2 linked regions of the Roseibium sp. Sym1 genome follow. The protein of the gene in region 1 interacts with the protein of each later gene in a pairwise test. Links are inferred from orthologs where the notes say so. Each region holds a gene or a part of one and is shown on either strand. Other genes may lie near its edges.

Evidence for each region. The genes of interacting proteins can lie anywhere in the genome.
Region 2: the proteins of O6760_RS03275 (region 1) and sfsA interact in binary tests that used the Escherichia coli proteins (3 or more experiments, as listed by UniProt). The link is inferred for Roseibium sp. Sym1 from one-to-one orthologs.

The regions. Positions count from the first base shown.
Region 1 is NZ_CP114786.1:715,619-718,920, reverse strand. Bases 52-2,921 are described here. They hold O6760_RS03275 (glutamate-5-semialdehyde dehydrogenase), read left to right. Parts: upstream 52-781; coding sequence 782-2,062; downstream 2,063-2,921. Other genes in these bases: O6760_RS03270 (nicotinate-nucleotide adenylyltransferase), read left to right, coding at 2,073-2,708; proB (glutamate 5-kinase), read left to right, coding at 52-727. Also shown: more of proB, read left to right, coding at 1-51; rsfS (ribosome silencing factor), read left to right, coding at 2,939-3,302. UniProt on the Escherichia coli protein: Catalyzes the NADPH-dependent reduction of L-glutamate 5-phosphate into L-glutamate 5-semialdehyde and phosphate. The product spontaneously undergoes cyclization to form 1-pyrroline-5-carboxylate.
Region 2 is NZ_CP114786.1:4,414,698-4,418,123, forward strand. Bases 306-3,299 are described here. They hold sfsA (DNA/RNA nuclease SfsA), read left to right. Parts: upstream 306-1,447; coding sequence 1,448-2,152; downstream 2,153-3,299. Other genes in these bases: O6760_RS20090 (TrkH family potassium uptake protein), read left to right, coding at 306-1,405; O6760_RS20100 (L,D-transpeptidase), read right to left, coding at 2,164-2,847; gpt (xanthine phosphoribosyltransferase), read right to left, coding at 3,108-3,299. In the rest of the region: more of O6760_RS20090, read left to right, coding at 1-305; more of gpt, read right to left, coding at 3,300-3,426. UniProt on the Escherichia coli protein: Binds to DNA non-specifically. Could be a regulatory factor involved in maltose metabolism.

The DNA.
Region 1 (3,302 bases):
CAACGAAAACGATTCCGTTGCCACGTCCGAAATCCGCTATGGCGACAACGATCGCCTGGCCGCCCGCGTGGCGACCATGGCGAGCGCCGACTGCCTGGTGCTGCTCTCCGATATTGACGGGCTCTACACCGCGCCGCCGGCGCTGAACCCGGAGGCCGTGTTCCTGCCGGAAGTGCCCCGGATCACCGCCGAGATCGAGGCGATGGCCGGCAGCGCCGGGTCTGAACTGTCGCGCGGCGGCATGAAGACCAAGATCGATGCCGGCAAGATCGCAACGTCCGCCGGAACCTCCATGGTGATCACTTCGGGCAAGGAGCTCAATCCGCTGCAGCGGTTGCAGGACGGCGCGCGCGGCACCTGGTTTCCGGCGCTGAATTCACCGGCCAGCGCGCGCAAGGCCTGGATCGGTGGGCACCTGGAACCGCGCGGTACAATCACGCTGGACGACGGTGCCGTCAGGGCAATGTTGTCCGGCAAGAGCCTTCTGCCTGCCGGTGTTGCTGAAGTGTCCGGCACGTTTGGCCGGGGCGATGCCGTCATGTTGGCGGACAGGACGGGCCGGACCATCGGCCGCGGGCTGATCGCCTATGATGCCGACGAGGCACAGCTGATCGCCGGGCGAAACAGCCGTGAGATCGAGGCCATCGTCGGCTATCCGGGCCGGGCGGAGATGATCCACCGGGACGACCTCGTCCTTGAGGATGCCTTTTTGAACGGAAGCGGCTAAAAGATTGAGTGAAAGGCGGCCCGGACACCGGCCGCGCATGAGGAGTTGGAAGAGATGCTGGACGTCGTCGAGGCGAAGACAACCGAGGAACTGATGGCGGAGATCGGGCAGCGCGCCCGCGCTGCGGGCCGGGTCCTTGCCACGGCGCCAGCAGAGCAGAAAGACCGGGCCCTGCGCGAGATGGCGGCGGCCGTGCGCGCGGCAACGCCCGAGATCCTTGCCGGCAACCGGATCGATGTCGACACCATGACGGCCAACGGCCAGACGGCAGCCTTCCTGGATCGCGGCACGCTCACCGAAGAACGGATCGAGGCGATCGCCAGGGCCCTTGAGGATATTGTCGCTCTGGACGATCCGGTCGGCAGCGTGATCGCTGCCTGGGAACGGCCCAACGGGCTCAGAATAGAGCGCGTGCGCACGCCGCTCGGCGTCATCGGCGTCATCTATGAAAGCCGCCCCAATGTCACCGCCGATGCCGGGGCTCTGTGCCTGAAAGCGGGTAACGCGGTGGTTCTGCGCGGCGGCTCCGATACCATCCAGTCCAATCGGGCGATCCATAAGGCCCTGCAGAAGGGCCTTGCCGCAGCCGGCCTGCCCGAAGATGCCATCCAGATCGTGCCGGTGACGGACCGCGCCGCCGTCGGCGAGATGCTGCGCGGTCTGAACGGAAACCTCGACGTGATCGTGCCGCGTGGTGGCCGCAGCCTGGTGGAGCGGGTTCAGAGCGAAGCGCGCGTGCCGGTCTTCGCCCACCTGGAAGGCCTGGTGCATATCTTTGTCGACAAGGCGGCGGATCTTCAGAAATCCGTCGACATTGTCGTCAATTCAAAACTGCGCCGTACCGGCATTTGCGGCGCGCTGGAAACCCTGCTGGTGCACGAGGACGTCGCCCTGAGCCATCTGCCGGTGATCGTCAAAGCGCTGCAGGATCAGGGCTGCGAGATCCGGGGTGGCGCGCGTGTGCGCGACATCTGCGAGAACATCGTGCCCGCCAGCGAGGACGACTGGTCGACCGAATATCTCGACAAGATCCTGTCGGTGAAAGTGGTGCCGGACCTCGACGCGGCGATGGAGCATATCGCCACCTACGGCTCCAGCCACACCGACTGCATCGTGACCGAGGACCAGGCGGCCGCGGACCGGTTCCAGGCCGAGGTCGATTCGGCGATCGTGCTGCACAATGCCTCGACACAGTTCGCCGATGGCGGCGAGTTCGGCATGGGCGCGGAAATCGGAATCGCCACCGGCCGCATGCATGCCCGCGGCCCGGTCGGCGTCGAACAGCTGACCAGCTTCAAATACAAGGTGCACGGCACCGGTCAGACGCGTCCGTGAGGCAACCGGCATGAGTGCATTGATGCCGGGAATGTCACCCGGCAGCGACTGGTTGAAGTTGCCTCACGTGGAGGCCGGCAACCGCGTCGGGCTGTTCGGCGGGTCGTTCAATCCGCCGCATTCCGGTCACCGGTCGGTCGCCTTGACCGTGTTGAAGCGGCTTGGGCTCGATCAGGTCTGGTGGCTGGTCACGCCCGGCAATCCACTCAAGAGCCATTCGAACCTGGCACCGCTGGAAAGGCGTCTGCGTCTGTCCAGTGAGCTGGCCGATCATCCACGCATGAAGGTGACCGCGTTCGAACAGGTTCTGGGCACGCCCTATACGGCCAGGACGCTGTCGGCGCTCCAGGCCATGCGCCCTGCGGTGCGATTCGTTTGGGTCATGGGTGCTGACAATTTGGCCGGCTTCCATCGCTGGCAGGATTGGCGCTCCATCGTCCGCACGGTGCCGGTCGCAATCGTCGACCGGCCGGGTGCATCCCTGTCGGTCCTGTCCTCGCCCATGGCCAAAGCGTATGAAAAACATAGACTTCCCGAAGAAGACGCCGCGCTTCTGCCGGACATGAAGGCTCCGATCTGGACATTTTTGCACACGCCGCTCGACCGGACCTCGTCCACCGAGCTGCGGCGCGGCCAATCCCGGTGATCCGCAGATTTACCGAGAATTCCGGCGTGTCTTGAAAATGCCAAAGGGGAAGCGGTATTATGAGCATGGTCGCGGCGAGCGCGGCCGAGGTACGGTCAACCGGTCCTGCATCCAAAACGGGTGACGCACGAAGTCCAACACTCCTGTTCGTGACGACGTTGGGCGCGGGACGGCACAAACGGCGAAAGGCACAACACCTGACCATGACCTTTGAAAGTGGGCGGACAGACATGTCCTCTCCTATGACGGCTTCCGTAAGCACAGATCTTGCGGCAGACCTCCTCGACACGGTCCTCTCCAGTCTTGACGACTCCAAAGCTGAGGACCCGGTTACTCTCGACATCACAGGAAAAAGTTCGCTGGCCGATCACATGGTGATCGTGTCCGGGCGCTCCCATCGTCATGTGGGCGCGATTGCGGACCATTTGCTGAAGGATCTGAAATCGGCCGGAGCCGGCAAGGCAACGGTTGAAGGTCTGGCGACCTGTGATTGGGTGCTGATTGATGCGGGCGATGTGATCGTTCACATTTTCCGTCCGGAAGTACGCGGTTTCTACAATCTGGAAAAGATGTGGGCACCGGAAACGGACGACG
Region 2 (3,426 bases), 3.7 Mb from region 1 along the record:
CTATGTCGGCCTGGCCACCGCCATGCTCATTCCGGCGATCGTGGACGTTGCCCAGAAGAACGCGGATTGGCAGGCTTTCGTGTTCTCGGCGCTTCTGACCGGCATGGTCGGCATGCTCCTGTCAATTGCCGTCGGAGGTTCGCTGCGCGAAGGGCTGGACACGCGCCAGACCTTCATTCTCACCACACTTGCCTGGACAACATTGCCCGCATTCGGGGCCTTGCCGTTCCTGTGGCTCGGCGTCGGCTACGCGGATGCCGTGTTCGAGGCCGTTTCCGGGTTTACCACCACGGGATCCACCGTGCTGACAGGCCTCGACGGCCTGCCGCCGGGACTGCTCGTGTGGCGTTCGCTGATGCAGTGGATGGGCGGGATCGGCATCGTCGTCATGGCGATCGTGCTTCTGCCGTTCCTCAGGATCGGCGGAATGCAGCTGTTTCAAAGCGAAAGTTCGGACCGCTCGGAAAAGATCGTCAGCCGTTCCGTGGAGTTGATCCGGCTGATTGGCCTGGCCTACCTGTTCCTGACCGTTTCCTGCATCGCCGCCTACCTGGCGACGGGCATACAGCTTTTCGATGCCTTCAACCACGCGCTGACGACCATCGCCACCGGTGGGTTTTCCACCCATGACCTGTCCTTCGGTTATTTCACCAACCCGGCTTCGGGCTGGGTCGCGGTGTTCTTCATGGTGGTCGGGGCCCTGCCTTTCGTTCTGATCGTGCAGGCGCTGCGCGGACATCCACTGCAGCTCTGGCGCGACCCGCAGGTGCGGGCCCTGCTCGGGTTCCTGGCACTCGTTTCCCTGACACTGACGGTCTATCTCGGCGTCAACATGCAATTCCCGTTCGATGAGGCGTTGCTCAAGGCGACCTTCAACGTGGTGTCGATCGTAACGGGGACCGGCTACGCGCTCGGCGATTTTTCCCAGTGGGGTGCGCCGGTGGTCGGCATTACCTTGCTGCTGATGTTTGTCGGTGGTTGCACCGGGTCGACGACCGGGGGGATCAAGATCTTCCGGTTTCTCGTGTTTTTCGGGACGGTGCGCGCGCATTTGCGCCGCATGGTACGGCCGCACAGAATTATGTCGGAAGAATATGGCGGCACGCGGCTGACCCCCGAACTGTCTTTCTCGGTCCTGGCCTTCCTGGTGGTCTATATGGGATCGGTCGGCATCATCACGGTGGCCCTGTCCTTCTTCGACCTGGATCTGGTGACCGCGATTTCCGCGGCCGCGACCTCGGTCGGCAATGTCGGGCCGGGTCTCGGTCACATGATCGGTCCGGCTGGCCATTTCGCACCTCTGCCCGATGGCGCCAAGTGGCTTCTGTCCTTTGCGATGCTGGTCGGCCGCCTCGAGCTGTTCACCGTTCTCGTGCTGCTGGATCCCGATTTCTGGTCGAAGTGAGATTGCCGGCGGCCTCCGAGCTTCGAAAAGGAAATACCTGGCATGAAATTCTCAGCGCCGCTTGTCAGCGGCCGTCTCGTGAAGCGGTACAAGCGATTCCTGGCCGACGTGCTCCTGGATGACGGCAATGCGGTCACCGCCCATTGCGCCAACCCGGGGTCGATGCTCGGCCTGAAGGAACCCGGATCCCGCGTCTGGCTGTCGCAGTCGGACAATCCGAAGCGCAAGCTCAAGTTTTCCTGGGAAGTGATCGAGGCAGATGGCGCCCTTGTCGGCATCAACACGGCGCATCCGAACAGGCTCGTGGAAGAAGCACTCGCCGCGGGCCGCATCGACGGGCTTGCCGGCTATGACGCCCTGAGACGGGAAGTCAAATACGGCAAGAACTCGCGGATAGACATCCTTCTGGAAGGCGGCGAGGGGGACAGGACCTATGTCGAGGTCAAGAATGTGCACCTGATGCGTCAGCCCGGGCTTGCGGAATTTCCGGACAGCGTGACGGCACGCGGTGCGAAGCACCTTGTCGAATTGGCGGACATGGTGGCAGAAGGCCACCGGGCCGCCATGGTGTTCCTGGTCCAGAGGCCGGATTGCGCCCGCCTCAACCTGGCGGGAGACATCGATCCGGCCTATGCGGCAGCCTTTGCTGCCGCCCGCAAGGCGGGTGTCGAGGTCTATGCCATTGGCTGTGACGTACGCCTCGACGGGATCGACGCGGTCAAGCCGGTGGTCATCGAGATCGGGTGACGACGCGCTTCTCAGGCCTGCCTGACGACAATCGGCGTTCCTTCCGGGACACGTTTGTAGAGGTCGATCACGTCCTGCTGCAGCAGGCGGACGCAGCCTGACGAAACCGCCCGTCCGATGGACCAGGGCTCCGTCGTGCCGTGCAGGCGGTAAAGCGTGTCCCGGTTGCCTTCGAAAATATAGAGCGCACGTGCGCCGAGCGGGTTCTGCGGGCCGGGCGGCATGCCATCACGGTATTTTTCGAGCTTCGGTTCGCGGGCGATCATTTCCGCCGGCGGGGTCCAGGTGGGCCAGGCTTTCTTGTGCTGGATCCTGGCCCGTCCACCCCAGGAAAAGCCCGCCCGGCCAATCCCGACGCCGTACCGCATCGCCTTGCCGCCCTCCATGGTCAGGTAGAGGAAACGGTTGGGGGTGTCGACGACGATGGTGCCCACCGGTTCCGGCGCCGAGTAGTCGACCAGCTGACGGTAGTAGACGGGATCGATCTTGCTCAGATCGACCGCGGGGATCGGAAAGCGTTCCTCCGGCATGGCCCGGTACAATTGCTGGTATTCCGGCGCAATGCTGCTGCCGGTCGTCGCCGGCGCGTTGGCGGGCGAAGGTCGCGGCGGCAGCGGTCCCTTGTGATGGCCTGACTGGCAGCCAGCGGCGAGAGCAGCCGCTGCAGAGGCTAGGAACAGGCGTCGGTTGAGCATTCCGTATCCCGTTGAGGTCTTCGTGATTGCACGATGCATGTCTGTGAACAACGGATCGCAACCACGAAGGGGCTTCGCTTTTGCGGCATTGAACCGGATTCGCGACGTCTTGACATCCCTCTTGGATGGTTCATGCAGACAAAAACGGCCGATCGAACAGGATGCTCGATCGGCCGGTGTAACTGATGTCGGGAATATGCCGGCAATGGCCGCCTTCTCGGTTCGCGGCCGGTTGCGGTGCCTCGTGCCGGGGCGGCAGATCAGCCGGCGGTTTCCTTCGAGAGCGGCGGCTGGAATTGCCATCCCATGTCCCACGGAAAATAGATCCAGGTGTCCTGGGAAACTTCCGTGATGAACGTGTCGACCATCGGCACGCCGACCGGCTTGGCATAGACGGTGGCGTAATGTGCCTTGGGCAGCATTTCGCGCACAACCTTCAGGGTCTTGCCGGTGTCGACCAGGTCGTCGATCACCAGAACGCCGCTGCCTTCTCCCCCTTCGAGATCAACGACCTTGGGGTCGATCGGCTTGATGACCTTGAGCGATCCCTGGCTGTCATAGTCGTGATAGGACGCAATG